One region of the Megasphaera sp. genome, then DNA from elsewhere that is predicted to be linked to it. Evidence: riboswitches for the same ligand, from Rfam matches in the RefSeq annotation. Region 1 holds a riboswitch; each other region holds the start of a gene.
What was found. Region 1 has a riboswitch for S-adenosylmethionine ahead of ACFWUB_RS02770 (putative sulfate exporter family transporter). Riboswitches for the same ligand answer to the same signal wherever they lie in the genome.
Positions count from the first base shown of each region.

Region 2: linked by a shared signal. The riboswitch ahead of ACFWUB_RS08070 (MetQ/NlpA family ABC transporter substrate-binding protein) and the one ahead of ACFWUB_RS02770 (putative sulfate exporter family transporter) in region 1 are both predicted to bind S-adenosylmethionine.
Region 3: linked by a shared signal. The riboswitch ahead of ACFWUB_RS09565 (branched-chain amino acid transport system II carrier protein) and the one ahead of ACFWUB_RS02770 (putative sulfate exporter family transporter) in region 1 are both predicted to bind S-adenosylmethionine.
Region 4: linked by a shared signal. The riboswitch ahead of metK (methionine adenosyltransferase) and the one ahead of ACFWUB_RS02770 (putative sulfate exporter family transporter) in region 1 are both predicted to bind S-adenosylmethionine.

Region 1 is NZ_CP181255.1:560,731-568,689, forward strand. Features, by position in the region: partial or broken gene ACFWUB_RS02750 (lactate/malate family dehydrogenase) at 1-275, opposite strand, end outside; gene ACFWUB_RS02755 (transposase) at 507-1,856, shown strand; gene ACFWUB_RS02760 (hypothetical protein) at 2,129-2,752, shown strand; gene ACFWUB_RS02765 (hypothetical protein) at 3,589-3,810, opposite strand; gene ACFWUB_RS02770 (putative sulfate exporter family transporter) at 3,837-5,321, opposite strand; SAM riboswitch class I at 5,425-5,527, opposite strand; gene ACFWUB_RS02775 (PPC domain-containing DNA-binding protein) at 5,675-6,124, opposite strand; gene ACFWUB_RS02780 (hypothetical protein) at 6,349-6,675, opposite strand; gene guaA (glutamine-hydrolyzing GMP synthase) at 7,597-7,959, opposite strand, start outside.
Region 2 is NZ_CP181255.1:1,679,953-1,687,911, reverse strand. Features, by position in the region: gene ACFWUB_RS08100 (MFS transporter) at 1-151, shown strand, start outside; gene ACFWUB_RS08095 (GDSL-type esterase/lipase family protein) at 417-986, opposite strand; gene ACFWUB_RS08090 (tryptophan transporter) at 983-2,458, opposite strand; gene ACFWUB_RS08085 (energy-coupling factor transporter transmembrane component T family protein) at 2,471-3,154, opposite strand; gene ACFWUB_RS08080 (energy-coupling factor ABC transporter ATP-binding protein) at 3,154-3,969, opposite strand; gene ACFWUB_RS08075 (MetQ/NlpA family ABC transporter substrate-binding protein) at 4,331-5,131, opposite strand; SAM riboswitch class I at 5,165-5,258, shown strand; gene ACFWUB_RS08070 (MetQ/NlpA family ABC transporter substrate-binding protein) at 5,365-6,195, shown strand; partial or broken gene metF (methylenetetrahydrofolate reductase [NAD(P)H]) at 6,243-7,096, shown strand; gene speC (ornithine decarboxylase) at 7,272-7,959, opposite strand, start outside.
Region 3 is NZ_CP181255.1:1,982,655-1,990,613, reverse strand. Features, by position in the region: gene ACFWUB_RS09580 (glycerophosphodiester phosphodiesterase) at 1-233, opposite strand, end outside; gene ACFWUB_RS09575 (NAD(P)-dependent malic enzyme) at 511-1,764, opposite strand; gene ACFWUB_RS09570 (aldehyde dehydrogenase family protein) at 1,791-3,203, opposite strand; gene ACFWUB_RS09565 (branched-chain amino acid transport system II carrier protein) at 3,346-4,599, opposite strand; SAM riboswitch class I at 4,650-4,748, opposite strand; gene nth (endonuclease III) at 4,827-5,459, opposite strand; gene larE (ATP-dependent sacrificial sulfur transferase LarE) at 5,461-6,294, opposite strand; gene ACFWUB_RS09550 (ADP-ribosylglycohydrolase family protein) at 6,263-7,102, opposite strand; gene ACFWUB_RS09545 (nicotinate phosphoribosyltransferase) at 7,115-7,959, opposite strand, start outside.
Region 4 is NZ_CP181255.1:31,586-39,544, reverse strand. Features, by position in the region: gene def (peptide deformylase) at 1-59, opposite strand, end outside; gene priA (replication restart helicase PriA) at 412-2,769, opposite strand; gene metK (methionine adenosyltransferase) at 2,895-4,085, opposite strand; SAM riboswitch class I at 4,145-4,245, opposite strand; gene ACFWUB_RS00195 (hypothetical protein) at 4,382-5,644, shown strand; gene coaBC (bifunctional phosphopantothenoylcysteine decarboxylase/phosphopantothenate--cysteine ligase CoaBC) at 5,897-7,111, opposite strand; gene rpoZ (DNA-directed RNA polymerase subunit omega) at 7,128-7,337, opposite strand; gene gmk (guanylate kinase) at 7,353-7,959, opposite strand, start outside.

The sequences.
Region 1 (7,959 bases):
CGGTTCCCCGATGCGCAGAGCGTAATGTCGCCGATAGCATTGACGATGACGTCGCAGTCTGCCAATTCTTCATAGCTGGCAATCGTGTAATTGACACGATGAGGCATGAACATGACGGCATCCATCATATCCTGCCGTTCACTGACCAGTTTTTCCGACTTCACGTCGCATAACTTGACTTCATCGGCAATCCCGAGGACCCCTAAATTAAAAGCTACATGAGCCCCGACATGACCTAAGCCGATGACCCCTACCACACGTTTCTTAAAAGCCATACAAAACGCCTCCTGTTCACTATAGCATATAGAAAAAGTCTATTTATATATTATATCAAAAAAACACCCTCTTTGTCCGTTGTAATTACAACAATCCCTAGGCTCTCAATTTTACCTATTTATTTCATACTTTACAGCAGTTTACAACTTTTTGAACAAATAAATATCGCGTAACCACACTTTGAAGTATAATGAATCTGCTAAAACACATCATCTCAAAGGAGTTACGCGATGAATTCATTATACCTCGAAAATTCGATTATTGGTAGTCTGTTTCGTTTCTTTTCTCCATATTTTTCTACGGCGACACGGCCAACGCGATTCCTACTGACCTGGTTGGTCATCGCTCAGGTAGCCTTGCAGGCCTTCCCATCTCTTCGCTTTCTTCATCGGAATTTTTTGTCCCAGGTGACGCATCGCTGCTTAAATAGTTATTACCGGGCGCTTCAGAACGAAACGGTGACGAGCCATTCTCTCCGCCTGCAAACAGCACAATTGGCTTGCAGCCTGATTCCGGCGGCCTTACAGAATGAACCGGTCTTTCTCAGTGTCGATGATACGACGGTACCGAAATTCGGCAAGAAGTTCGATGCTGTTTCTCTGTTGCATGACCATGCCTGCCATACAGGCAAGCCTTACGTAAACGGTCATTGCTTCGTCAGTTTGACACTGAGTGTCCCTGTCCTGAACCAGCATGAAGGAAAAGCTCCGCTTATCCGCTATCTGGCGGTTCCCGTAGGGTACCGGATGTGGACGAAAGAGCAGACCAAACTTGAATTAGCTGGTGACCTCATCGAGGAGGTGATGCCCTTACTGAAAGACCGGCAGGTACTGTTGCTCTTTGACAGTTGGTACGCTAAAAGCTCGCTGATAGAACGGGCTTTGCAGTATCCCGGACTGGACATCATCTGTAATGTCCGCAGTGATTCGGCAATGTATGAACTACCGCCATTGCCTAACGGCAAGCCGGGACGCCCGAAAAAACGAGGAAAGCGGCTTCATCTGGATGATTTCAACTTGTCCTGGGATATGGATGGCATGCAGGTCGGCCATCGGATTGTTTTGACCCATATCTGCGGGAATCGCCGTATCCATGCTTATGTCAGCTACACTACATCTGGCTCCCGGCGGCTTTTCTTCAGCACCCTGAATCCCAGTGACCTGCATATGAGCTGCGCCTGGCAGGAACGAAAGATCCTACGGGACGCACCGGCAGAAGGCATGGACTATTATCCTTTGAAGCTGTACAAGCTGCGTTGGGCCATCGAAACCAACTACTATGAGCAGAAGGCCTTCTGGTCGCTGAATGCCTACCGGATTCGCCGCCAAAATGGTATTGAACATAGGGTGAACCTGGTAAACCTCGTTCACAGCAGCCTGAAAATGCTGCCGTATCTGGACAAGCATTTTGCAAAGTACCAAAACGCCAGTCCACAAGAGCTGCGAAGCCATATAAGCTGGCAAATACAGCGTGAAATATTTTTAGGCACTTTGGTCTCTAAAGCCCAAACCGCAAAAAATCCAACGGACTTAGTGCAGGCCTTGTGTAAACTGGTTTCGTCAACTTCCGAGGTAGCGTAAAAGTTGTAAAGTGCTGTCATACTTTATACAAATCCAAAAAAATCCGGGCCTATAATGCAGTATGTAAAAATGTCAACTACGGTACAGGAGGCCAGGAATCATGACAAGCCCAAGCCGTCCAAAGCCCCCGCTGGGACGCTACGGTCCGCCAGGGAATCAACGACTTCATCGCGGCTTACGGCAAAGATTCGCCGAACTACGATAAAAACAATCATCCCTATGCCGTCTTCGATTTCGACAATACGACATCCATCCTCGACGTAGGCGAACAGTTGGAAGTCTGGCAGCTCGATCATCTGCAATTCGCCGTCCCGCCGACACAGATGAAGTCCGTCCTCATGACGGGGATCCCAGCTGATAAATTAGACGCCATCCGCGCAGCCGTTTCCTATTTCAAAGTCCCTGGCGTCAAAGATGTCCTGGCCATGACCAACAAAGTAGACGCCAATGGCCGTTACCTCAATCAGTACGATTACGACCTCCATCCCCAGACCCAGGGCGTCGGTAAAGCCGAAACACTGGCAAAAATCCTGGTACCGAAATACAAAGGCCACGGCCCCAGCTTCACGGCTATGGATTCCCAGGGGGATTTCAACTTCTGCACCGAATTCAAAGACACGAAAGAAGTCTTGGTCATCAACCGGACGCGCACCGATGACGCTGCCCTCTGCGCCGGCATTGCAGCTTACCAGAAAAAACACGGCATCGACCTCGCCGCAGCCAACAAAAATGGCGACAGCCTCTTCCTGATCCAGGGCCGTAACGAAAACAAAGGCGAATTCTGGAACGACGACAAGACCCTTCTCTTAGGCAAAAAGACGCATCCTACCTGTCCGATAAAGCCACCAAAGCCGAAACAGAACTCGAACAAGGAAAAACCATCGTCCAAGTATTGAAAGACAATACGAAATTAAAAGACAAATATCAGGGATATAAGACGCGGTAAAATCTGATTATCTCCTCAAAAAAAGGACTAGCACATGATATGGTCGAAACCTTCATGCGCTAGTCCTTTTAACTTTGATAGAGGCCTGACGGCCGGGCGTAAAGTCGTTCATCGAATTTTGGGGCCGACGGCCCCGCCGGTCGCAGACCGCAGTTCGCAGGCCGCCTCAGAGTCAAATGCCGCCTTGCGGCAACATATTTAGAATAACGACATCGCCTCGAGTGACCCTCGGCTCGTAAAAAATGCCCCGTCTGGGACCTTCGTTCATTTCTATCGCCTGATTGCGATTCCGTAGGGGACGTCCCAAAGGGCGTACCGCCGCGACTTGTGTGAATAGCCGGTGCCATGACAGATGCTCGTGGCTCGTAAAAGCCTGCCATTATACTCAGATGGGCTGTGATGAAATCTCGCAACGGGCCGCACAAGGCTCCCTTTATAGGGGAGCTGGCCGCCAAAGGCGGTCTGAGAGGTTAAAGGTCGGCCCCTATGAATGCCCCGATTGGGGCTATTTTTGCAATCTGCTACCTGCGACCAGCGCGCTTCGTTTATTTCATGAGTTTATCACGGCATAGCCGCAGCTGAATCCGAGGAAAGCAAAAAGAGGCTGTCGCATTAAGATAGCCTCTTTTTGAGTATTAAGTTTGCAGTTTTTAGTTTTTAGTGAATGGTTTTAAATTTAAAGCTATTTTCTACAAACTACAAGCTTCGTACTACAAACTTTAAAGAGAAAGGGGCTTCGCATGATGGCAGAAACCTTCGTGCGACAGCCCTTTTCCATAATAAGCCTCAGCCGAAGACTTCAAAGATGACGATGAACAAGGCCATCAGTCCCAGGCCCAATCCCAGGGAATAGGCACAGAGTTTTTTTTCGATGGGCTGCAAGGGGAAATATTCGTCTGCATCCCGTTCGAGCTGTCCCGTATGGGTCGCAGCGTCTGTCGGGGTTACGGTTTGGTTGTAGTAATATTCGTCAGCCGTCGATGCGGCAGAAGTGATTCGCGATGCCATAGCAATTAATCCTTTCTATGATGAAGTTATAATGTCGGCGGAACAATGCCGTGATAGAAGATGTAAGAAATGAACAGGCCGACCCAGATGATGAAGCCGACGAGGGCTACGGCATAGACGCCGATGACACGGCCCAGGCCGGATTTCCAGAGCTTGCGGACATTCGTGACCAGGCCGATAGAGAAGAAGCAGAGGCCAAAGAAGACGGCCCGCAGGAGGTTAGCCTGTCCGGCGCCGGCTTTCGCAGCGTCGACGATGCCCGGCTGCAGCCAGCCAGCTGCAAAAATGACGACCAGGGCCAGGACGAAACCGATGATGAATTTCGGGAAGCGTTCCCAGATTTCCCGTTTGGAAACCTTGCCAGCCCCGGATGCGACGGCTGCCCGCGGGTCATTGAGATGGTAAATGGACCAGACGATAGCCAAGATGAAGGACCAGACGCCGATGAAAACGTCGATGAAGACCTTGGACGTCGTCGCAGCCATGAGGATCCAGCCTTCCTGGTAATTGACGCCGAATTGCTGGAGCGCACTGTTGCGGATGAGCGTATCTGCGATTGCCCCGGATGCGACGGCACCGCCATCACTCTTGATGACCAGGCCCAGCCAGGACCCGGCGACCATCGGTTCACTGGGCAGGAAATAAGCAGCTGCAAAGGGCAGGATGAGCAATTCTACGGCAACGAAGACGATGATGACCGATGCCAGGATAGTCGGGATGATCTGGCGCGCCTTGATGGCACTGCCCGTAGCAATCGCTGCGGCGACACCACAGATGGAAATGCCCGACGCCATGGGAGCTGCCCATTCCGGCGTGAATTTAAAGAATTTCCGGGCCACGAAATAGACGATAGGCCAGTAAATCAGGTAGGCTTCGACGACGGCGCACATGCCGCGGACGATGACCGTACCGGCCAGCCCCAGGGCACTGATGGCCTGGATGCCGATATTCATGCCCAAAATGACGATGCCCGTCTTGATGTACCATTCCGGTTTGGCAGCATCAGATAAGAAACGCGTCACTTTCGGGAAAAAATTACCGATGACCAGCCCGGCCAGCAGGGCAATGACAAAGCCCAATTCGCCAAGACTCAAGGACCAGCCGATGTTAAAAGCTTCCCGCTTATTCGGCGTCGCTGCCAGATAAGCATAATTGCCGATGACCGTCGCCGCCATGGTGATCCAGTAAATCACGGTATAACCGGCGACGAATTTCTTGACCTTCGTCCCCATGAAATACGCACCGATAGACGTTACGACCAGGGTAAATACATACGTCGCCACTAACGACCCGATACTGCCGAGCCAGGCAAACCCTTTCGACCCCGGCCCGACCGCCTTGGACGGGTCGATCCAGACACCGAACTTAGCAGCCCAGCCGAGCAAATCGATGTGCCAGATCTGTCCGGCACCGAGGACGACGATAAATAATCCGAGCCATACGGCCCACCAGTCTTCGCTTCGCAACAGGCCCGACCGGTTGACGGCCTGTGCAGATACTTCGTTACTCATACGAACACCCCTTTTACAAAATAAATAAAGACGTGCCGATGACAAAGCCATAAAAAAAGCGCGCCATCAGCTACAGATGACGCGCAAAATCCCTTCCATTTCTCGCTCATCTGCCGGGAAAACTCCCGCTGGAATTGGCACCTTCCGTCCCCACGGAGGTTGCCGCAGCATCATAGGGCCAGTCCCTCAACTGCTCTGGATGATTGATATTCATTCATCAAACATATAAAATGTTTACCCAAATAGTACACTATTAGGTATGTTCTGTCAATCCTTTCATTTGAAAATAAAGTATAAAGTGAAAAGATCCTCAGAAGTGCCGACCAATCGGGAGATACAAGACAGTGGCCAGCTTAATCCGTTTCTGGCCCGAAATCCCAAAAGCCGGTCCCCGTTTCTGGGTCATATTTCCGCCGAATCCGTCCTTCTATAACGGGGCGCAATTCGATTTCTGCCGTGTACAGTACCTCTATCGATTTGATGTGCCCTGCCGCAACATGATGTTCCCCATCCTGTTTATAAGAAAAAGCAGCGTGAGTATGATGAAAATAAGTTCCATCATCATCGCTGACGATATTGCCTGTCAACGAAACCAGCTCCAGCATCCCCTTCAGCTCTTGAACTTCAAAACTGCCCGTTTCTGGGATGAACGTCTGTATTTCTGCCGAACGGCACCCGCCGATGCCCGAAAAAATGGCCGATGCAATCTGTTCTTTCTGACAGATTCCCAGAATCGTGCTGATGATTTCATCCCCCTTATCCATCCGGATATAATAAGTTTCACCAAATTTGCGATAATCCATACGTCATGCCTCCTGTAATATCATAACCTACTGCCACTGTAAGACCGGCACCAGAAAAGAGACTTGTTAGTTCGTTTGTAGAGTACCCTCTCTATTGATCCATATAGGCTGTAATCGAAACGATTTTACCATTCTCCACACCAAAGCTCAATCCACACATTCCCGAAGGATGAGTGAAAATAAGTAATTTCTTCATAATAACGCCCTTCCCGTTTCACAAGCGCTTACAATTTTCCAAGAGTCTTCAACGCATAGAAACCACAGCTAGCCAATTGTTCCATGTGAGATTGTTGTTGCAAGCCGAATTCCCATTGATGCCACTGGTCTTCGCTTTCAAGTTTCCAAAAACCTAAGTCCGAATGAGGCCTATTGTCATAAACAAAAGTATACGCCGTACCGTCATCATCAATAACGTTGATTGCTGAACGGCTATAAGATTGAACCATCCCAAGATTAACAGCAGAGCTTTCATCTGCATAAAAGGCAAACACTGTATTTCCTATCAATAAAGTTCCAGTAAGTAGCAACATACTTACAATTCGTTTCATCATATGCCTCATCCTCCTTAAAAAGACTTACCTCTCAATCTCAATATATGCTATATAGATTCTACAAAAAACTTATAAAGTCCTGCAAAGGAAATTTGTAAATTCAGAATTAATGACACATCATGTGATTCGTGATTCATAAAGACCTGCCATTATATCAGAACAGGCTACGGTAAAATCTCACAGCGGGCCGCCCTGTCCGGGTCGGCGCCTACGCACAAGGCCGTTGGCCGTGTATATTTTGTATCCGGTGAACGTTGTTTCCATTTATCGCCTGGCTGCGATTCTGTAGGGGGCGTCCTGATAAAGGCGGACAGCTACAGCTGTCCGTTTTGGCAACCGTCCTGCGCCTTCTTATGGTCGGCGCCTGACGGGCCAAAAAGGCCGCGTGAATTTTGTGCATAGCCGGAATTTATAACGAATGGCACATGGTCGTAATACAATCATAAGTTCGTCGCGGCGAAGCCGCATCGTAGGGGCTCACACGTGGTGAGCCCGCGTGAATCCTGTACGTAGCCGTAATTTATGACGAGTGGCACATGTTCGTAATACGATTTGAGTATCTCGCGGCGAAGCCGCATATGAAACCGAGGAAAAACACGCAGCTCGGTGTTCGTGATTCGTAAAGGCTCTCCATAATGTCAGAACAAGGTGTTGTTAAATATCGCAGCAGGCCGCCCTGTCCGGGTCGGCTCCTACGCACAAGGCCGTTGGCCGTGTATATTTTTACATTGCAAATCTACTCGGCTTTTGTAACCGCTTTTGTTTTATACGTATAAAAATGCACATTTTTTGTTCGAGAAATTTGGCAAAAATAGGCCCTAAAAAAGGTTTTTTAAATTTTTCTGGTACACTTTTGGAACTTTTGAAAAAAAGAAAGCCTCACAAACGGCTTGGTTAAGCGATTTGTGAGGCAATTTGCAACTATTCCCATTCAATCGTTGCGGGTGGTTTACTGGTGATGTCGTACACGATGCGGTTGATGTGGTCTACTTCGTTTACGATGCGGCTGGAAATTTTATCGAGGACGTCGTATGGGATACGCGCCCAGTCAGCCGTCATGAAGTCGGTCGTGGTGACGCCGCGCAGGGCCAAGGTGTAGTCATAGGTACGGAAGTCGCCCATGACGCCGACAGAGTGGTTATTGGTCAGGACGGCGAAGTACTGGTTGATATCGCGCTGCATGCCGGCATTGGTGATTTCTTCGCGGAAGATGGCATCGGCATCGCGGAGGATGGCCAGTTTTTCTTTGGTGATTTCACCCATGACGCGGATAGCCAGGCCCGG
Region 2 (7,959 bases), 1.1 Mb from region 1:
CAGCTTCGACATGGGTTACTACCTCATGGCCGCCTTCATGTTCTGCGCCGGCCTCCTGGTCCTGACTTTGAAATATAAAGTCAACGGCGCCGCCAAAAAAGACGTCCTCCTCGACGCCAAAGCCAACGTCCAGCCTACAGTCGGACATTAGTGGCTCGTGGCTCGGACCCACATTGTAGGGGCGCCACGTGGGGCGCCCGTTATGAATAACCGGCGCCTACGCCACCGAGCTGTAAGGGTCCAAAAAAGCACCCCCTAGGATGGCTTAGGGGATGCTCACATAAACCGTGCGGGCGCGCCACGTGCACGCCCCTACAGTTCGTAAAAAGGCACTGTCGCATAAAGACAGTGCCTTTTTACGTGAATCAGGCGGTCCGCCCTTTGGGCGGCCCCTACAAGCCACGAACCACTAGCCACTAACACCCCATCGCTTTCAGCACAGCTCCAGCCAGGACGGCGTAGCCTTCGGCATTGGGATGGACGCCGTCGGCATAGAGATTGCGGCCTGTCCGCCGTTCGGCTTTGAGCAGGGCTTCGTAGAAGTCGATGACGATGCATTCCGTTTCTTTTCCGTAGGAAAGGAGCCATTGCCGATACTGGCGGAGCCCGTCGTTGTGTTTTTCTACGTCACTGGCATTTTGCCAGCCGTACATGGCGCTTTCCATCTTGGTCAGCGGCGGGATGCCCAGGTATACGGGCTTCCCCTGCTCCTTGAAAGTCGTGACGATAGTCCGCATATTCTGGCAGATTTTCTCCAACTCCCCGCCGAGGAGGATGTCGTTGGAACCGCCCATGATGAAGAAGGCGTCATACCGGCTGAGGTCGAACTGATGGAGGCGATAGACCATGCCCGTCGTCGTATCGCCGCATTGGCCTTCATTGTCGATATGGATATGGCTTTGGGCCGAGACCAGGGCCGTCCAGCTCTGGTCGGGCCGGACGTCGAAGCCGTAGGTCAGGCTGTCGCCCAGGCACAGGAGTTTCACGGCTGGACGGCTTTCTGGACGGCCTTTACGGCAGCGTCCGTCGACAGCCACGGGGCATCGAACTGGCAGCCGGCTTTTTCCAGGTCCATCTGGCAGGCGAAGATTTTCGGGATGGCACTGGTATAAATATCATGGTCATACATATAGCGCAGCGTCGTTTCGACGTCGGCATCGCTGAGGATGTGGCCGTGGTCGATGAGGACCAGCCGGTTGGCATAGGGCAGGGCTGCTTCCAGCGTATGTTCGATGACGACGATGGTATGACCGTATTTGACATTCAAGTCGTGGATCAATTCATAGAATTCATGGGTCCCTTCCGGGTCCAGGGCCGACGTCGGTTCATCGAAGACGAGGATATCCGGATTGGTCGCCAGTACGTCGGCAATGACCAGGCGCTGTCGCTGGCCGCCGGACAGCTTCGTGACCTGGCGGTTGCGGTACGGCGTCATATTGACCTTTTCCAGGGCTTCCGAAATAGCCTGGCCGATCTTATCCGGTGCGACGCCCTGATTTTCCAGGCTGAAGGCGATTTCTTCTTCGACCGTCATGGCGACGAGCTGGCTGTCATAATCATCGAGCATGGCGCCGACACGGGTTGCCAGCTGGGAAATCGTCGTCTGCGTCGTCGCCTGGCCGTCGACGTAGACCATGCCTTTCATGACGCCGCCGAAATAATGCGGGATAGCGCCGGTCATGGCCATGCACAGCGAGCTCTTGCCGCTGCCGCTTTCACCGGTAATGACCAGGAAGTCGCCTTTATTCACGGTCATGGTGACATCGTCCAGGACGGGCGTCTTCTGCTTGTTATAGATGTACGACAAATGTTCCATGGAAATGAGGCCTTCCTGGGACGGCTTCAAATCATACATGCTGTGGTCCGACGTGACTTCCCGTTCTTCCAGGGAATCGAGGATGCCCCGGGATACGAAAAGGCGCAGGGCCGGGAAATACATGAGCGGTGTAACGATGGCATTCAAGGCGCCGATGACGACGACCAAGGGCAGCATGGCCGTAAAATAGACGACATTCGGCAGATTCATGACGAACTTCAGGATCGTGACGAAAGCGCCGCCGCTCATGCAGGTCGCTGCAAAGCCGGTCAGGACGGGCAGGCACGAATGACCTTTGAATTTGATGAATGCCAGGTTCTTGACGATGAACGTACAGGTCAGGGCGCCGAGCGGTTCACTGATGAGGTTGCCATAAGGAAAGCCCGACTTCGACGTCAGGACGTTGACCAGGGCAGCGACCAGGCCGATGCCCAAGGCCTGCTTGTAACTCGGCTTGGTCAGGCAGATGGCGACACAATACGTGGCGATGGTCCAGTTCGGCGTGACGCCGCCGACGCTCGGTGAGACCAGGTGCAGGATCGTGCCGATGGCCAGCATGAGCGTCGTAATGGTGATCCAGCGGAACTGGCCGCCCTGACGATGATGAAATTCTAATTTAGCAATATCTGCAACAGTTTTCATCTTTCTTCCCTCCTAAACCAAGTCTTGCAGGCGCAAGTAAACGACAAAACAGCTCAGGGCCAGCATGATGACAATGCCCACATAGTCGCGGCCTTTCGGGCGGACATTGCTCATGAAGCTGTGTTCGTTGCTGCCGAAACCGCGTAATTCCAGACTGAGTGCCATCGTTTCCGACCGGCCCAGGGACTTGAGCATCAGCGGCTGGACGACACTCATATAATTGATGACTTTCTTAAAGACATTGCCCTTCGTCGACAGACCCCGGCAGGCCTGGGCTTCCTGGACGGCCTTGCTTTCGGCGATGAAATCGGGTACGAAGCGCAGGGCCGCCGTGAACATGAAGGCATATTCATAAGGTATCTTGATCTGCTTGACCAGGGCGGCCGTCAAATCCTGCAGGCGCGTCGTCGTCAGCAAGATGATGAAGACGATGGTCATGGCCAGCATGCGCAGGCCCGTGACATAAGCCGATTCCAGGGACCCGCCGCCCAGGAGCTGGACGACAGCCAGGAAGACGGCGAAGACGGCCAGGCTGAAGACGGCCTTGAGGTTGCGCGACAGGCTGCCGCATAATCCCAAGAGGATGAGTTCGATGACGACTAAGATGACCAGGGGCAGCGTCGTATGCATGACCAGGGCCCAAAAGGAAAAGGCGAAGGTGCCGATCAATTTCGTAACAGGGACCAAATTCTTCATCATTTTTTCATACCTCCAATCCGTTCCAGCATGGCTGTCGTAAATTCTTTCATCGATTTACAATAAGGAAAATCAGGAACCGCCATGGATAAAGTGACGGCATCGGGCCGGCTCAGACCCAGGTCATATAGATCATCGCGCTGGGTGAACAGTTCCTGCGGCGTCCCGTCGAAGGCCTTGGTATGATTGCCGATGACCAGGACGCGCTGACAGTATTCGGCGAAAATATCCATGTCATGACTGATGATGAGGATGGTCATGCCCTTTTTATTGAGGTCCGTCAGCAAGGCCATGAGCTGGTCCTTGTCTTCACTGTCCTGGCCGCTCGTCGGTTCATCGAGAACGATATATTTCGTATGCATGGCGATGGCTGATGCAATGGCGACGCGCTGTTTTTCGCCGCGGTTCAAGTTGGGCGGATAGGCTTCAGCCAGTTCCGTCAGTTCCGTTGCAGCCAGGGCTTCGTCGACGGCCTGGCGGATCTCGTCGCGGCTCATGCCCAGCTGCTGCGGCCCGTAGGCTACTTCTTCACGGACCGTCGGCCGGAACATCTGCCGTTCCGGCCGCTGGAAGACGTAGCCCATGAAATGGCTGCGCACAGAAGCATCGTCATCGTTGATGACCTTGCCGTCATACAGGATTTCCCCGGATACGGGCTTTTCCAGCCCCATGAGCAGGCGCGTCACCGTCGTCTTGCCGCAGCCGTTGCGGCCGCCGAGACCGATGAATTCGCCCTCACCGATCTGTACATTTACATGTTCCAATACGGGCACGCCATTGCCGTAGTTGAAACTGACATCTTTCATTTCCAGCATCTTTCTCTCCCCTTCTATTTGAAGACACAAAAAAACCTTCCGTCCCTATACAGGGACGAAAGGTTTGATTTCTTCCGCGGTGCCACCCAGATTGACTCAGTGAGTCCAGCTCTACATGTACGGCATAAGCGATACACGTTTCTTTGATAGCGGTGGAAATACACCGTCGCACCCTACTGGTCACCGTTCAGGCCGCATCTCCCGAATCCATTCTATCCGCCGGTCCGTGCCGAACTCCCACTGCCATCGGCTCGCTGGAACTGCCACAATCGGATATACTCGTTTCGTTCATCGACAAATCCATTTAGATTTTGCTTTATTATATACTTGTAACGCGCCTATTGTCAAGCCTTAGGCCCGCCTATTCAGCCGGTTCGATGGTGCCGTTGTATTTATCGGCAATGAACTTCTTGACAGCATCGGAATGGAAGATTTCAGCAATCTTCTTGTACGTCGGGTTGTCCTTGTCCTGAGCCCGGACAGCCAGGACCATGACGGCCAGCGGTTCGTCTTTCGGTTCCAGGAAGATGCCCTGTTCTTTGACGTTGAGGCCGGCGCTCATGACGTAATTCATAGTGATGACAGCGGCATCGACATCACCGAGGCTGCGCGGCAACTGGGCCGCTTCGATTTCCTTGAACTGGAAATGCTTGGGATTATCGACAACATCAGCCGGTGTAGCTTTGAAACCGACACCGTCCTTGAGTTTCAAGAGGCCAGACCGCTGAAGGAGTGCCAAGCCGCGGCCACCGTTGGTCGGGTCATTGGGGATAGCAATGACGGCACCGTCGGGCAAAGCGTCGACACTCTTATATTTATCACTGTAAATCCCCATGCGCATGAGGATCGTATTGCCGATAGGCACTAAATCAGTGCCATTCTGCTTATTGAAATTATCCAGGAATGGCTTGTGCTGATAGCTGACCAAGTCAATATCTCCATCAGCCAGGGCCTTGTCCGGCGTAATGTAGTCGGAAAATTCGACAACCTTGATGTGAATCCCCTGTTTTTCCGCTTCCTTAGCCACGGCTTCGACGACTTCAGCATGAGGACCCGCTGTGGCTCCGATCTTGATTTCCTTGTCGCTGCTGCCGGCACTCTGGCCATTAAGTATAGTTTTGTCAATGCCCTTAAGATAGACCTTGACAAATAGCCTATCCATGATAAACTAAGAATCAAGACAACTTTAGAACGACATTTATCCAGAGTGGTGGAGGGACTGGCCCTATGAAACCCGGCAACCGACGATGACGGTGCTAATTCCTGCGGATTATTCCGAGAGATAAAGAATCAGCCATCAAACCTCTTTCTCTTTCGGAAAGAGGTCTTTTTTATGGATAAAATGACGGAACAGGATAGTCTATATTATTCTATATTTTGTTAGGAGGAATCTTCATGAAAAATCTCAAGAAACTCTCGCTTCTCGCCGCTTCGGCCCTGCTGGCCGTCGCTTTCCTGGCTGCCGGCTGCGGCAGTGATTCCGCTTCCAGCGGCTCGTCTTCCAAGAACACGACGGTCACCGTCGGCGCTACGCCCGTACCGCACGGCGAAATCCTCAACGAAATCAAGCCGCTCCTGGCCAAAGAAGGCGTCGACTTGAAAGTCGTCGAATTCACGGATTACGTCAAACCGAACTTGGCCCTCAACGACAAGGAACTGGATGCCAACTTCTTCCAACATTCGCCGTACCTCGACAAATTCAACAACGAACACGGCACGAAACTGAAAGCCATCGCCAAGATCCACGTCGAACCGATGGGCATTTATTCCCACAAAATCAAGGATTTGAAAGACCTGCCGGATGGTGCTAAAGTCGCCATTCCTAATGACCCGACCAACGGCGGTCGCGCCCTCCTCATCCTGCAGAGTGCCGGTCTCATCGGCTTGAAAGACGGCGGTAACATCACATCGACCGTACAGGATGTCGAAAAGAACGACAAGCATCTCCAGTTCGTCGAACTCGAAGCCGCTCAGATTCCCCGTTCCATCGATGACGTAGACATCGCTTTGATCAACACCAACTTCGCTATGGAAGCCGGCCTCAATCCGCTGAAAGACGCTCTCTTCCTGGAACCGAAGGATTCGCCGTACGCCAACGTCCTCGTCATCCGTGAAGGCGATGAAAATCGTCCGGAAATCCAGAAACTCGTCAAAGCCCTCCAGTCTCCGGAAGTCAAGAAATTCATTGAAGACAAATACCAGGGCGCAATCCTGCCGAGCTTCTAATAAAAGTTGGATGTTTGACGTTTGATATTGAGGGGGAATTCATATACATGCATACGAATGAGCTTTTTGCCAAAAAAACGGTCTTTTCTTTTGAAGTCTTTCCACCGAAACGGGACATTCCCGTCGAAACGGTCTATCCGACCCTGGACGAGCTGAGCCAGCTCCATCCTGACTTCATCAGCGTCACCTGCGGCGCCGGCGGCACGGGCGGCAACCGTACCGTCGAAGTCGCTACGTACATCAAGCAGTTAGGCTGCGAAACGGCGGCCCATATGCCCTGCATCTACCTCACGGAAGAAGCAGCCCTGCAGAACTTGAAAGAATTGAAAGAAGCGGGCATCGAAAACATCCTGGCCCTGCGCGGCGACGAAGTACCGGGCCGCGAACGGGCTCACGTCTTTGAACATGCCAGCGACCTCGTAGCCTTCATCAAAGAAAAGGAACCGGACTTCAACGTCATCGGCGCCTGCTATCCCGAAGGCCATACCGAAGCCAAGACCCTGGCTGCCGACATCCGCAACTTGAAGACCAAAGTCGACGCCGGTGCCAGCGAGCTCATTTCTCAGCTATTCTTCGACAACGCCCTTTTCTACCGCTTCCTCGAACGCTGTGAAATCGCCGGCATCAACGTCCCCATCGAAGCCGGCATCATGCCCGTCACCAATAAAGCTCAATCGAACGCATGGTCACCATGTGCGGCGCTACACTCCCCATCAAATTCCAGCGGGCCATTGCAAAATACGGTGACACTCCCGAATCCATGCGCGACATCGGCATCGCCTACGCCATCGACCAGATCGCCGACCTCCTGGCCAACGGCGTAGACGGCATCCACGTCTACACCATGAATAACCCGTACATCGCCAAAAAAATCGCCGAAGCCGTAAAGACATTGTTATAGAAATCTTTGTACATCACCTCTATAGTAGGGGCTTGCACGTGGCAAGCCCGTCCCAGAACATTAGCGAGTCTCAAGTTCAGGGAATGCATTGCCAAATCTCTAGCGGGTCGCCCACGTGGCGACCCCTACAGTGAAAAAAAGAGAGGCTGTCTTAATACGACAGTCTCTCTTTTTTTCACTCTTTCAGCACATACCCATAGGCGTGGATGCGTCCATCGTCTTCTTTTTCCAGATAGACGCCCTGGATTTCCGAGGCGAAGCCCGGCAATTCATTGAGGCCTTCTTCCAGGGCCTTGAAATACTGGACTGCCGTATGGGACCAGCGTTCGCCCGGGACGACGCAGAGGACGCCCGGCGGGTACGGCAGAGCGCCTTCGAGGGCGATGCGGCCTTCGATTTCATCGAGGGGCACCAGCTCACCCTGGCCGCGGATGAAAGCGTATTGCGCATCCTGGGCATTCATGGCGTATTCCGGCAAGTATTCCCGACGGAAGAGTTTCTTCTGCAGGTCCTTGACGTTCCGCGCCTTATAGAAATCATGCATTTCCTGACAGAGTTGGCGAATCGTATAGCCGGCGTAGCGGTCCGGATGTGAGTTGTAGACGCCGAGGAGGACTTCCTGCATGGGGACATCGTGGTCGACGAAGCGTTCAAAACGGACCAGCTGGGACACGAGGAGGCGCATCTTATTCTTATTTTCAGCCGGTGTCAGCAGGAAGAGGATCGAATTCAAATCACATTTTTCCGGGATGACGCCGTTACCGCGAAGGTACGTCGCCAGGATGTTGGCATGGATACCGAAATCTTCGTACTGTCCCGATTCAGCGTCGATGCCCGGTGTCGTCAATAACAATTTGCAGGGG
Region 3 (7,959 bases), 910 kb from region 1:
ATATACGAAGCATCGAGTTTCTGCAATTCTTCCAGCGTATAATCGCGAACATTGCCCGTGCCATTCGTCGTCCTGTCGACCCGTTCATCATGGATGACCACGAGCTCACCATCTTTCGTCAGCTGTACATCCATTTCAATTCCATCGGCACCACATTCTAATGCCTTGCGGAAAGCGAGCATCGTATTTTCCGGATATTTGCCGCTAAATCCGCGATGTGCAAAATTCTTCATGAAAAAACCTCCTAGTAATGATTCTGTGTCCATTATAGAGTATATCTGCTTGACGAATCAAGAAAATATTTTCATGATATAATTTACATCATTTTACAAATCATAATATTTCTATCATTTTTTATAATAAATAAAAACAGGTCCTTGCAAGATAATAAAAATATTCATGCAATGACCTGTTTTACAATAATGTTATTTTTTCAACCACTAAGAGCTCCGACATTGCAGCCTATAATGTCGACTAACCACTAGCTACTAGCCACGAACCACTAGCTCTTTATTTATGGATCAAGTCGAGCATGGCGTGGAGTTTGTCGATGGTTTCTGCTGCTTCTTGGCGGACGTCTTCCGGGTCGCGGGTGATGCGGGCGACGCCGCTGTCCATAGCAGCTTTGGCGACGGCGGCGGCGACGGCCGGAGCGACGCGTTTATCGAAGGCGTCGGGAATGACATGGTCTTCGGCCAGTTCGTCATCGCCGACCAGGGAGGCGATGGCGTAAGACGCAGCCAGTTTCATGTCTTCGTTGATGCTGCGGGCCCGGACGGCCAGGGCGCCGCGGAAGATACCCGGGAAGACCATGACGTTGTTGATCTGATTCGGTGCATCCGACCGGCCAGTGCCGACGACTTTGGCACCGGCCGCTTTGGCAGAGGCGTAGTCCGTTTCCGGGATGGGGTTGGCCATGGCGAAGACGACGGCATCGTCGGCCATGGCCTGGATGATTTCCTTAGTAAAAATATGCGGTGCCGATACGCCTAGGAGGAGGTCGGCCCCTTTGACGGCATCAGCCAGGGTCCCGTGGGCATGGGACGGATTGGTCAGGGATGCCAGTTCCGCCTGGACCGGGTTCAGCCCTTCCATGCCAGCGTAGAGAATCCCCGGACGGTCGACCATGGTGACGTTCCGAGCTCCGGCGCGGACCAGGAGGCGGCCGATGGAAGCGCCGGCAGCCCCTGCCCCATTAATGACGATGCGGGCTGTCTTCAAGTCCTTATGGACATAGCGGAAGGCACCGATGACGCCGGCCAGGGCGGCAATGGCCGTACCGTGCTGGTCATCATGGAAGACAGGGATATCCATTTCTTTTTTCAAGGTCTGTTCGATTTCATAGCATTTCGGCGAGGCAATGTCTTCCAGGTTGATACCGGCGAAAGACGGCTGCAGGCGCTTCACGGTTTCGATGAATTCTTTTGGGTCCTTTGTATCCAGGCAGATAGGAACGGCATTGACGCCGCCAAAGACCTTGAAGAGAATGGATTTCCCTTCCATGACCGGCATGGCAGCTTCCGGGCCGATGTCGCCCAGGCCGAGGACGCGGGTCCCGTCCGATACGACGGCGATCATATTGCCACGGCAGGTCAAGTCGAAAGACAAATCCGGGTCCTTAGTGATTTCCCGGCACGGCTGGGCAACGCCAGGCGTATAGAGAATACTCAGGTCGTCGTGGGTCTTGAGGACTTCCCGGGGAATGGTTTCAATAACGCCGTGTTTGCCGCGGCGGATTTTCATGGCTTCTTCATCGAAATTCATGACGCTAAAACTCCTCCTATAACTGTTTATGCATTAAAAATGGCCTGGGGTTCTGTAAATTCCAACATCCCATCTTTGCCGCCTTCACGGCCGATACCACTGTCCTTAAAGCCGCCGAAAGGCGCTGTGACGTCGCGCGGGCTGTCGTTGACGTAGACGTTGCCCGACAAAACGGCTGCTGCCACCTTCGAGGCTTCTTCCTTGTCCGGTCCCCAGACGGCAGCGTTGAGGCCATAAGGCGTATCGTTGGCAATGGCCAGGGCTTCGTCGACGGTATCATAAGCGATGACGCTGAGGACGGGGCCGAAGATTTCTTCGCGGGCAATGGTCATGTCATTGGTTACGTCCGTAAAGATGACAGGCTTGACATAGTAACCGTGGTCCGGCGCATCCGGACGGCCGCCAGCCAGAAGTGTCGCCCCTTCTTCCAGGCCCTTGGCGATGTAGGCATCGACGGTCTGCCACTGGTCATACGATGCGACAGGACCGATTTTCGTCGTTTCCAGAGCCGGGTCGCCAATAGTATATTCCGGCAGTATCTTCAGCATGAGCTGTTCAATCTGTTCCTTGTCATCCCGCGGGATGATCAGGCGCGACAGGGCCGTACAGGTCTGGCCACTGTTGAGGAAAATGGAATTGAAGCACATGCGGATAGCCTTTTCGTAGTCCGCCCCCTTCAAGAGGACGAAAGGCGACTTGCCGCCCAGTTCCATACTGATGCGCTTCATCGAAGCTAAGGCGCGCTGAGATACCTTGATGCCGGCTGCCGTCGACCCCGTAAAGGATACCATGGCGATATTCGGGTCGTCGCAGATGGCATTGCCGACCTGGCTGCCCCGGCCGGCGACGAGATTGAAGACGCCTTTGGGGAAACCGGCCTGGTCAAAGGCTTCGGCCAGGTAGTACGCCGTCACCGGCGTGTGCTGACTCGGCTTGAGGACGACTGTCGCCCCGACGAGCAAGGCCGGTACGACTTTCTGGATAATCTGCCCTAAAGGATAATTCCACGGCGTGATACAGCCGATGACACCCAAAGGCCGGCGGTAGACGACGGATTGGGACAGATGTTCGACCAGTGGCAATTCCGGTGCCAAGTCGATATACGACTGGGTCCGCACGAACTGGTAGCCAATATGGTTGGTCCTGGCAAAGGCTACAGGCGCCCCTAATTCCTTGACGACGGCGTCGACGAACTGCGGTTCCAATCTGATCATCTGGACCAGCAGGTTCTTCATGAAGGTGATGCGGTCTTCCAGCGGCATAGCCGACCAGGCCGGGAAAGCTTTGGCAGCCGCCTGGGCAGCGGCAGCGACATCATCGGCACCAGCCGCGGCGACAGTGGCGAAGATTTCTTTCGTCGCCGGATTTTCTACGTCAATATATTGGCCAGACAAGGGCGCAACCCACTGGCCATCGATATATAGTTTTTTCAAATCCATGAAATTACCCCCTTTTACTCGAGATTATTCTTTAATTATAGAGATAAGTCATTGATTATGCAAGTCGGGGAAAAAAATAGACTGCCTAAAAGGCAGTCTATTTTTAGTGGCGCCCCCTACAGACTCCATACCACAAACTATCTTATTTCGCTTCGGCTTCTACGGGTTCTGAGGCGGATACGAAATGGCCGATGATGGAGCCGCCGATGAGGCCGATGATAAAGGGGACGATCCAGCCGAAACCGTATGTGGACAGGGGCGTAGCGGCGACGATGGCTTTAGCAAAGCCCAGGCTGCTCAGACCCGGCAGGGATTCCAAAAGGGCGAAGAGCGTGACCAGGTAGACAGAGCCTTTGTAAGCACCGTTGTTGGGCATGAAGCGGCCGATGATGCCCAGGACCAGGAGGGCCAGGCACGGCGGATAGCAGACGCCGAAAATCCAGCCGATGTAGGTGACGATACCGTCGACGCCGAGGAGGGCCGTCAGGGCCGACAAGATGCAGCAGGCGACGGCGACTTGCTTATAGCTGATGCGGTTGCCCGTAGCCGTGCTGGTGAATTCGGCAACGGCGGCAATCTGACCGATGGCTGTCGTCAGGCAGGCCAGGACGACGGCGATGCCCATGGGAACCATGACCCACGTGCCGACGCGCTGGATGATGGCGACCAGGAGTTCCGCACGGCCGATGTTCTGCGCATAGTCACCGCTGACGCAGGCGCCCATGTAGAGCAGGCTGCCGTAAATGATGAGCAGCAGGACGAAGGAAACGATGCCACAGTAGATGAGCACTTTATTGCGCTGGCCGACGGTCTTATAGCCCTTGCCGTAAATGGAGCTGATGAAGACAGCTGCCATGATGAAGCTGACCAGGACGTCGCCCGTGTTATAGCCGCCGAGGAAGGCATTGACGAAGGGATGGTCCACAGCCGGAGCGACGGGTGTCCCCAGGGGATTGAAGATGCCGACGAAGGCGACGATGACCAGGATCAGGGCCAGGAGCGGCGTCAGGTATTTGCCCATGCGGTCCATGACGTTGTTCTGGTCGGCAACAAAGAAGAAGCTGATGACGAAATAGGCGATGACCAGCGGGATGAACGGTGCTGCCGGCAGGTTGCCCTGGATGCCGAGCTGGATGGCCGTCGCACACGTACGGGGAATGGAAACGAAGGTACAGACCAGCATGAGGGCTGCCAGGAGGACGTTATACGTATTCTTCCCTACCCGTTCAGTAATGGAGTGGACGTCGCCGTTGAGGCCGATGACGATGAGCGTGAAGATAGGAAGAAAAATACCCGAAAGGGTCAGGCCAGCCAGGCCGGACAGGAAATCGCTGCCGCTGTTCAAACCGAGCTGGGGCGGGAAAATCAAGATTGAATGATGTGAAAATAAGTACATAATACGCCAAAAGAAAAGAGGCGCTGCCTCCAAGCTGCGCCTCAGTCATAATGATATCTTTCAGGAATAGCCTGTAGGAATTGGCACCTTACCTTAGGCAGGTTGCCGCAACGTCATCGGGCCCGTCCCTCAGCTGCTCTCGATATAACTTATGAAATTTGTCTGTATTGGTGTTATTTTATAAAATTTTTAACGACTTGTCAATGTATTTATTTTGATTTAACGTTTTACTTCTGACAACTGGGACAAAGGTCAGCCAAAAAGCAGTTGTCGCATAAAGGCTTGCGGGCTTTGCAGACCCGGCGGCCATGCCAGATGAGCCAATGATGGGCCCGGCTCCACCATTCCTTGGGAATGGCCTTCTGCAGGCCCTTTTCGACTTCCAGCGGCGTCGTCCCTTGGGCCAGCTGCAGACGGTTGGACACGCGGAAGACGTGGGTATCGACAGCAATGGCCGGCGTATTGAACAAGATACTGACCAGGACATTGGCCGTCTTGCGGCCGACGCCGGGCAGTTTCACCAGCTCATCGAAAGTCTGCGGCACTTGGCCATGATATTTTTCACAAAGGATGGCACAGTTGGCCAGGATATTCTTGGCCTTGCTGCGATAGAGGCCGCAGGTCCGTATCTTTTCTTCCAGTCCCGCTGTCCCCAGGGTCAGCATCTTTTCCGGCGTGTTATATTCCGGGAACATGCCGGCCGTCACGATATTGACCCGTTCATCCGTACATTGGGCCGACAAGATGACGGCAATCATCAATTCAAAAGGAGAATTATAGTGCAGAGCCGGTTTCATGATACCGTACTGGTCCTGGAACCGCTGCAGCATTTCATCTTTTACTTTCTTGGAAATAGCCATATCACTTTACTTCCTCATCAGTATGGATTACGTCGTTCAGGCTGCCCATTTCATAGCCGCCCAAATCGAGGGTGACGTACGTAAAGCCCGTATCCTTGATGGCCCGGACGATTTCCTCCCGATGAGCCAGGACCGACGGGATTTCATCGACGGCGACTTCGATGCGGGCTACATCGCCGTGATAGCGGACGCGCAGGGACCCCTGGACGTAAGGCGCTACGGCGGCTTCGGCCGCATCGATCTGAGCCAGGCGGTGCGGCGTCAGTTCCACGCCATACGGGACGCGGCTGGCCAGGCAGGCAGCGCTCTGCTTATTCCAGGTCTGGAGGCCGAATTCCTTCGACAAAGCCCGGATATTCGCCTTGGCCAGGCCTGCTTCGATCATCGGGCTGCGGACGGCGTCGGATAATTCCTGCAGGGCTTTCATACCCGGCCGGTAATCACCGAGGTCATCGACATTCCCCCCGTCGACGACCCACTGATAGCCTTCGGCCTTGGCCAGGGCCACGAGCGACGTAAAGCGTATTTTCTTGCAGATATAGCAGCGATCTGGCGGATTCTGGACGAAGTCCGGGTCCTCGAATTCCGTCGAATGGGCCAGGCGGTGTTCGACGCCGATGACCTTGGCCATGGCCTTGGCATCAGCCGCTTCACTGCCCGGCAGGGTCGCCGAAACGGCCGTCACGGCCAGGACCCGGTCCCCCAGAGCCTGGTGAGCCGCATAGGTCAGGAAGGTGCTGTCGACGCCGCCGGAAAAGCCGACGACGACACTGCCCATGTCCTTTAAGATCTGCTGGAGTTTTTCATATTTCTTGCTTGTCTCTGTTGAAATCAAAAGAGTTCCCCCTCGAACCAATATAGTTTTCATAGAACTGTCGAATGACGCCCTTCATTTCTTCGTCACCGACATATGGCAGGGCCTGCTGCCACAAGGCATCGGGCACGCCATAATAGGCTTCGGCAATGCTGCCGGCAATGGCTGCCTGCGTATCCGTATCGCCGTTGAGCCAAATCGCCTTGCGGATCGTATCTTCATAGTCCGTCCCTTCCAGGAAACATTCGATGGCTTCTGGCACACTATCGTCCGTCGTGCAGGTAAAGCCATAAGACGGCCGTATCTGGGCCAGTGTCCGGGACAGATCATAGAAATGCGACCGCAGATATGCGGCAATCGCCTCTTTCTCCTTCCCCTGCCGGGCCAGGAAGATAGCCGACGCCACGGCAATGGCACCCTTGATGGCTTGGGGATGGTCATGGCTGACGACGGCTGTCAGCTCTGCCAGCGCCTGGGCTTCCTCCAGAGTATCGGCAATCCAGCCAGCCGGGCTGACGCGCATAGCCGCCCCATTGCCATAGCTGCCGTAAGCCGGTGCCTCGTCGGCCAGGAACCAGCGGCGGAACAGGCCGCCAAAACCGGCGTCGGGATATTTCCGGCACCAGTAGCGGAGCTGGCGCCGCAAGGGTTCGATATAGCCGCAGCAGGATGCCTTCCCCTCCATCAGGGCTGCCGCTACGGCTACAGTCGTCACCGTATCATCGGTAAAACGGCTGTTTTTAACGAATAAAGGAAAATCCAGGGATTCCGCGGTTTCATCGAATTCATAGATGGAGCCGGCAATATCGCCGATGATAGCTCCCTTCATGGAATCATCTCCCTAAAAGAAATGAGCCGATTCTTCTTTCAAGACTTTATCGCGCAAAGCCGACAGCTTGCTGCTGCGCTGGACCCACATTTCTTCCGGGTTGACCAGGCGCAGGTATTCGGGCCACAAAGTCTGGACCTGCTGGTCTGCATAGGCCATGATGGTTTTGAGGTCCGGTTTCTGATAGACCAGTTCGCCTTTCTGGAAAATAGGGACGAGCATCTTCTGGACACGGTAAGTCCCGCCAGGAATCGTCCGCGAGCGCCACGGTGCCTTATCGCTCTGGAGGAGCAGGTCTTTCGATTCGTCAATGCTTTCACCTTCGAGGATGATGATGTCAGCTTTCATTTTCCCCGTATCTTTATCGTAAATGCGCAGGACGTTCTTCAGGCCCGGATTGGAAATCTTTTCGGCATTGTCGCTCATCTTGATCTTCGGCACGAATTTGCCATCGTCATACTGGCCGACGAGTTTGAAGACGCCGCCCAGGGACGGACTGTCCTTGGCCGTAATCAAGTTCGTGCCGACACCCCAGGAGTTGATGGCGCAGCCCTGGGCTTTCAATTCGGAAATGAGGTTTTCATCGAGGTCATTCGAGGCCGCAATGATGGCATCTGGGAAGCCTGCATCGGCAAACATCTTATGGGCTTCTTTCGATAAATAAGCCAGGTCGCCGCTATCCAGGCGGATACCATAAGCCTTGGGCAGGGTGCCGGCAGCCTTCATTTCCTTGAAGATCGTAATGGCATCGGGGACGCCCTGTTTCAGCGTATTATATGTATCGGCCAGGAGGATGAGGTTGTTCGGGTACTGGCGGGCATAGGCGCGGAAAGCTTCCAGTTCCGACGAGAAGCTCA
Region 4 (7,959 bases), 530 kb from region 1:
GGTTTCGCCGTCGCTTTCAGGACGGGATCCCCGGCTTTAATAATAGTAAGTACTGCCATGTAACTTTCACCTCATTGTAATAGTAAAAATGCTTATTTTTTTCTATTATAGTATGAAATCGCCAGAAATGCTATAGATTCATCAGAATTGCTTGAAATAGCCCATTTCTCTCCTGCCGTAATTGACAACATTTATAAGGTTATGTTACATCGTCAGCAATGGAAGAAGTAACACTGAGGGCGGTTCCGGACGTATCCTGAAGGGCGCCATGGCCATGAAGTTTCTCAGAATGCTTCTTTCATTTTTTATTTTGCACTGTAAGGGTCGCCACGTGGGGCGCCCGTTCCTGCCCGATGTGGGAATGTACTCACATCCCAGACGGACTGAACAGGCAGGTGCGATTCCCCACGATTATACGGGATCGACATCGATGAGGACGCCGGTCTGCCAGCAGGCCGGGATGCGCTGCATGGCTTTTTTGATGGCTGTCAGGTCTTTTCCGGTCAGGGACAGGACCAGGCGGTATTTATTGCGTATCTTCTTGATGACGTCTTCGTAAGGACCGATGACGGCGACTTCATCGCCGTGGTCCCCGTTCCAGCTGTTCAGGGCCGCTGCGACGTCGTTGGCCTTGCGCCAGACTTGTTCTTCTGATTCATCCTGGACTAAGATCTTGGCCATTTCCTGGAAAGGCGGATAGCCCAATTCTTTCCGGAACTGGATTTCCTGGTCATAAAAGGCCCGGTAATCCTGGCGGGCAGCGCACTGGATGACGTAATGGTCCGGCGCGTAGGTCTGCATGACGACGCGCCCCGGGATATCACCGCGGCCAGCCCTGCCAGCCGCCTGGGTCAGGAGCTGGAAGGTCCGTTCCCCAGCCCAGTAGGCCGGGATATTGAGCAGGCTGTCGGCCGATAAGATGCCGACGGCGCTGACGCCGGGGAAATCGTGGCCTTTGGCGACCATCTGAGTCCCCAGGAGGATGTCATATTCATGACGGCGGAAAGCTTCGATGATACGGTCGCCGCTGTGCTTGCGGCTGGTCGTATCCTGGTCGAGGCGGATGATGCGCGCCGACGGCAGGAGTTCGTGGAGCTGCTGTTCCACTTTTTCCGTGCCGCTGCCAAAGAATTTGATGTATTTGCTGCCACATGACGGACAGACCGTCGGCACGGGCTTTTCGGCATCGCAGTAATGGCAGCGCAGGTGGGCGGCCTGACGATGGTAGACCATGGCCACGTCGCACGTATCGCATTTGACGACGTAGCCGCACTTGCGGCACATAACGAATGTCGAGAAGCCGCGGCGGTTGAGAAGGATGATGGCCTGTTGCCGGGCTGCCAGTGTCTCTTCCAGGAGATTCAATAAGCAATCGGAAACGACGCGGTAATTCCCGCGGGCCAATTCATCGCGCATGTCGACGACCTGGACCGAAGGCAGGGGCCGCTGGCCGACGCGCTCTGTCAGCTCGACCAGGACATAATCGCCCTGCAGGGCCTTATAGTAGTCGCCCAGCGCCGGCGTGGCACTGCCAAGAATTACGGGGCAGCCGTAGTACGCAGCCCGCTGGCGGGCCACGGCGACGGCATGATAGCGCGGCGCTTCGTCCTGCTTATACGAACTGTCATGAGCTTCGTCGACGATGAACAGGCCGATGGACTGGGCCGCCGTAAAGACAGCCGACCGGGCACCGATACAGATATGACTCGTCCCGTTCTGCATACGCAGCCAGTTGTTACGCTTCTCACCCTGGGAAAGCTGGCTGTGCATGACGACGACATCGTCGCCGAAGCGGCGCAGGAAACGGCGGACGATTTGCCCGGTCAGGGCGATCTCCGGCACTAAAACGACGACCTGCCGGCCTTCTTTCAGGACCTGGCTGGCCAGCTGCATGTAGACTTCGGTCTTGCCACTGCCGGTGATGCCGTGGAGGACGTAGGTTTTTCCTTGTTCATCGCTTCCGATAACTTTAACTGCCTGTTGTTGTTCCGGTGTCAGCGTAAAGGGAGCATCGCCAGAAAGGGTCGGCAGGATATTCGTCGTCCTGGCCGGCCGCTGGCTCCAGCGGGCCAGGCCTGTCGCACAGAGACGGCGCATGAGGTCGCGGCTGTAGCCCTGGCCCTGCCAATAGGAAACGGCCCCTTCCCCCTTCTCTTTCAAGGCCTGGAGCAGTTCCTGCTGGCGCCGCCGGCCGTGGAGGATGTCTTCGTCATCATCGTGGACGAAGGAAAGCCAGTCTTCCATCTTGTCGGCAATCTGGTTCTTGTAATAAGTCCGGCTGGTCAGGACCTGGCGGGCCAGGGCCGTTTCGACGAGGTCCCTGCCGAAGCGGCGGACAAGGCTGCCCTTTTCACGGCTCCCCTTGTCGGCGACATAGGCCTGGAGCTGCCGCCCTTCAGGACTCACAGGCGCAGCCGGGCCGACGGACAAGATTTCCTGGCGGACCAGGCCCTTCTTGTCGATCATGAACAGGCGCAGGGCTTCGGAAAGGTTGCAGACATAGTAGTCGCGGATCCAGATGGCCGTGCGGATCATTTCTTCCTGGAAGCCGGTCTGCGTCGAAAGCAGGCCTTCGACGGGCTTCAGTGTGAAATCGGCCGGTTCGTCCAGCTGTTCATGGAGGGCGACGACGATGCCCTCTTCCCGGCGATGACCAAAGGGCACGAGGACGCGGCTGCCGACGCGGACGGCCAGACCATCGGGAACGGTATAGGAAAAAGTCTGCTGCAGCCGTTTCGCCGTCGTATTGATGATGATTTCAGCAATCAAAAGGACACCTCCTTTGTATGGGGCTGTCGCACTAAAAAACTACAAACTGCAAACTCAATACCCAAAAAGAGGCTGTCTTAATGGGACAGCCTCTTTTCTGGATGTTCAGTTTATCGAACCGCCTCTTATAAGCCGGCTTCTTTGCGGAGCGTTTCGGCTTTGTCTGTCTTTTCCCAAGGCAGGTCGAGGTCGTTGCGGCCGAAGTGGCCATAGGCAGCGGTCTGTTTGTAAATCGGGCGCTGCAAGTCGAGCATGGCGATGATGCCAGCCGGACGAAGGTCGAAGTTCTTTTCGATGAGTTCGACGATCTTTTCGTTCGGGACTTTGCCCGTACCGAAGGTTTCGACGTGGATGGAAACCGGGCGGGCTACGCCGATGGCATAAGCCAGCTGGATTTCGCATTTATCGGCCAGGCCGGCAGCGACGACGTTCTTGGCGACGTAACGGGCTGCATAAGCGGCCGAGCGGTCGACTTTTGTGGGGTCCTTGCCGGAGAAGGCACCGCCGCCATGACGAGCCATGCCGCCATAGGTATCGACGATGATCTTACGGCCTGTGAGGCCCGAATCGCCCTGAGGACCGCCGATGACGAAACGGCCAGTCGGGTTGATGAAGAGTTTCGTCTTGTCGTCGAACAAGCCTTCCGGCAGTTCCGGTTTGATGACGAATTCGAGGAGGTCGCTTTCGATCTGTTCGCGGCCGACTTCGGGGCTGTGCTGTGCCGAAATGACGATCGTATCGATGCGGACCGGTTTGCCGTCTTCATATTCGACAGTGACCTGGGTCTTGCCATCGGGACGGAGATAGGGCAGTGTGCCGTCTTTGCGGACTTTGGCCAGGCGGCGTGCCAGGCGGTGTGCCAGGGAAATCGGCAGCGGCATGTAGTCGTCCGTTTCATTGGTAGCATAGCCGAACATCATGCCCTGGTCGCCAGCGCCGATAGTATCGAACTTATCCGTATTGCCTTCTTTCTTTTCCAAGGCATCGTCGACGCCCATAGCGATGTCCGGGGACTGTTCGTCCAGGGAAACGAGGACGCCGCAAGTGTCGCAGTCAAAACCATATTTAGCGCGGGTATAGCCGATGTCACGAATCGTTTCGCGGACGATGTGCGGGATATCGACGTAGCACGTCGTAGAAATTTCACCGACGACATGTACCATACCAGTCGTTACCAGGGTTTCGCAGGCAACGCGAGCGTTTTTATCTTTTGCGAGAATGGCATCCAAAATGCTGTCCGAAATCTGGTCAGCCATTTTATCGGGATGGCCTTCGGTGACGGATTCGGATGTAAAGAATTCACGATTTTTTGCCATGAGTGATCCTCCTTAAAAAAAATTCCCCTCATCCATGACTTCATGAGAGGGGCTTCTAATCCCCATCTGCCAGTATATCACTGCTGGAATTAGCACCTTTCATAGCTGAAGGTTGCTGCGACATCACAGGGCCAGTCCCTCCGTCGTCTCTTGATGGTTCTTTATTTGGTTTGCTCATCCATTATAATTCAAGTCCGCCTATTTTGCAAGTGTTTTTTATGCCTAAAAAACATTGTCTACTAGACGTTGCCCTATAGGCAGGGTTATAATGGAGAAGATAGAAAGGATGATTAGATATGACCAAATTGCGGCCTAGAGATATATTCTTCAACGACCCTTATTTTGATTATGCAACCTGCAGCAAGCCCGGCGACCTGCGGCTGGCCAAGCGGGTAGAAGTATTCGGCAAATGGTACAAGACCCCGAGCCTGGTGACGACCCTTCTTTCCCAGGAACGGCTGACCTTCAGCCGCCACACCGGCACAGACCAGGAAGACGCCTTGGTACTGCGCATCTACGAACGGACGGCCGACCGGCTGCTCATCAATACGTATTATACGTCCAAACAGAACCCGGAAGAAATCTACGCCGGCACGATCCACCTCGAACGCTACGATATGGCGCAGACTATGGAATCTTTTTCCTATATGGGCATCATCGACCTGCTCATGCTCCAGACGGACAGTCAGATTCTCGGCTTGACCGACGTCTTTGAAGACGTGCAGATGGCCAAGCACGCGGCAGCCCATGCCCTGGGCATCTATCTCATGGTCATCTGCGACCAGCCCTGGTCCGACGAAGCCGTCACTGGCGGCCAGGAAACGCCGGCCATGATGATGGGCAAAGAAAAAGAAGAACTTCAGCAGCTGCGGGAAGAAAAAGCCCAGATGGACGCCGACCGGGAAGAACTCCTGCGCCTGCGCCTGGAAGCCAAGAACCGCACGGCCGTCCTTTCTGAACTGGAACGGCTGCGCCAGGAACTCGATGCGGAAAGGACGGGCCGCGAACAGGACCGCAAACAGTATGAAGACCGTATCCGCAAGCAGGAACAGTATATCGAAAAGATAAAGGAAACGGCATCCAGCCAGATTGCCGAACTCCTGGCCCTGCGCAAGGAACTCAACAAGCGCCAGGTGCGGCCGGATATGACCAAAGGCCAGGCGCCGCGGAAAGTGACGCCCCAGGAAGCGTCGCGTTCCGTCCGGGACCCGGAAGACCGCGGCCTGGACCTGCCCTCCTTCATGACCCAGCGCGATTATACGCGCCAGCTGGACCGCTTCCTCACGGGCCGTCAGATAGCCCTGGCCGGCGGCGATCCCGACTGGCAGCGCCGCATCCAGCGCCGTTTCGGTGCCGTCCTCCTCATCAGCGGCCAGCCGGGCGATGACCGGATGCTGAAAGAAGCGTCCCTCTTAGTCGTCAACCTGGAAGACGGCAAGACGCCCCTCGTCCGCTGGGCCATTACGGAAGCCAAAGAAAATAACTGCCCCATCCTCTCCGTCGGCCCGACCAACCTCAACGGCTTCGCCAAAGCCATCGTAGGGCGGGTTAGTGGTTAGTGGCTCGTGGTTCGTGATTAAAAAAACATACTATTAAGCCCGAATGGGCTATGATCGAATATCACAGCGGGACGCCTTCCAGGCGTCCCCTACGCACAAGGCCACGGGCCGTGTATTTTTTTGTGATCGGCCCATAGTTTGTAAAGATACTTTTAAAGTTAAATTCATTTGCTAACTGCTAACAGCTAGCTGCTGACTGCTAAAAAGGACTGTCGCACATGCGACAGTCCTTTTTCTGCAAACTCCCTGCTATCAACTATTCTTTTTCGCCATAATGGCAGCCGCGCGGGCTACGATGATGGCAGCGAGTTCGTCTTTATCCATTTTTTCTAATTTTTCCATAGAGCCGTCCGGGAAAAGCAGGGTGGCGATGTTGGTCGTCCCTTTGAAGCCGGCTCCTTCGGCACTGACGTCGTTGGCGACGAGCATGTCGAGGTTCTTCTTCTTGAGCTTCTTCGTGCCGTATTCGATGACATTCGTCGTTTCGGCAGCAAAGCCGACCAGGGTCTGATGGGTCTTGCGCTGGCCCAGGCCATAGAGGATATCCGGGTTCTTGGCCATTTCGATGGTCAGGGTATCGTCGTTTTTCTTGATCTTGTTTTCCGCCGGATGGGCCGAACGGTAATCGGCGACAGCTGCGGCTTTGATGACCAGGTCGCAGTCGTCATAATAGGAATCGACGGCAGCTTTCATGTCACGCGTACTGCCGACATCAATGCGGCGGGCCAGGCCTACAGGTGTCTTGAGGTTATCCGTCGTCCCGGCGACGAGGGTGACTTCAGCACCGGCCATGACGGCAGCCTTGGCGATGGCAAAGCCCATGCGGCCGCTGGAATGATTGCCGATGAAGCGGACCGGGTCGATAGGTTCCCGCGTGCCGCCAGCCGTGACGATGACCTTTTTCCCTTTCAGGAGGTCATTGCGGCAGGCCAGGAGCTCGATGTAGTCGACGATGGTATCCGGTTCGGGCAGGCGGCCGACGCCGTCGATGCCGCAGGCCAGATGACCGCTGTCGGGAGCGATGAAATGATAGCCGAATTTCTTCAGCTTGGCCATATTGTCCTGAGTAATGGGGTTGAGATACATGTTGGTATTCATAGCCGGTGCGATGAGGACCGGTGCCGTCGTAGCCATGACCGTCGTCGACAGCATGTCGTCGGCAATGCCGTTGGCGATCTTGCCAATGATGTCGGCCGTCGCCGGTGCGATGACGAAGACGTCGGCCCAGCGGGCCAGGGCGATGTGTTCTACGTTGAATTCAGGCACATCGTCGAACATGGATACGGCAACGGGATTGCCGGAAATTTCCCGCATCGTCAAGGGCGTAATCAGTTTCGTCGCATGGTCGGTCATGATGCATTTGACTTCGGCCCCCCGCTTGCGGAGCTGACTGGCAATAGAAGCTGCCTTGAAGGCCGCAATGCCGCCAGTGATTCCTAAGACAATCTTTTTCTTTTCCAAGCTCATGGAAAACACCTCCGTGTTATTTAATGCCGTCACGCGGTGCTTCATACGTGATCTTGCCCTGGTCGATTTCTTCCATGGCAATGGAAACTACTTTCGTCGTATCGACGTCGACGAGGGGTTCGTCGCCATCGGTAAGCTGGCGGGCCCGTTTGGCAGCCAGCGTAACCAGCGTATATTTGCTGTCCACTTTAGTCATCAGGGATTCAAGAGTCGGTTTAATTAACATAGTTCATCTCTCCTATTATTTGTACAATTCTTTCGTATGGGCGATGCGATGGGCATTGCGCGTCACTTTACACTGTTCGGCTTTCAAGATAGAAGCCGCTTCGTCGACGGCCTTATCCAAATCGTCGTTGACGATGACATAATCATAGCGGTCGATCCAGTCCAGTTCTTCCCGGGCCTTGGCCAGGCGGCCGGCGATGACGTCGTCCGAATCGGTCTGGCGGCCGCGGAGGCGTTTTTCCAACACAGCCCGGCTGGGCGGTACGATGTAGATGAAGACGCCCTGGGGATACCGTTCTTTGACCTGCATGGCTCCCTGGATGTCGATTTCCAGCATGACATGCTTGCCTTCTTCCAACATCTGGTAGACGTACTTCTTGGGCGTGCCGTAGTAATGGTCGTAGACCTTGGCGTGTTCCAGGAAGGCATCTTCTGCCAGGAGCTGTTCGAACCGCGCGTTATCGGCAAAATAATAATTGACGCCGTCTACTTCCCCGGGCCGGGGGTCACGGGTCGTCATAGAAATGGAATACTGGATATTGGGGAACTGTTCCCGCAGAGCAGAACAGATAGTCCCCTTGCCGGCTCCGGACGGGCCGGACACGACGATGAGCAATCCGGAA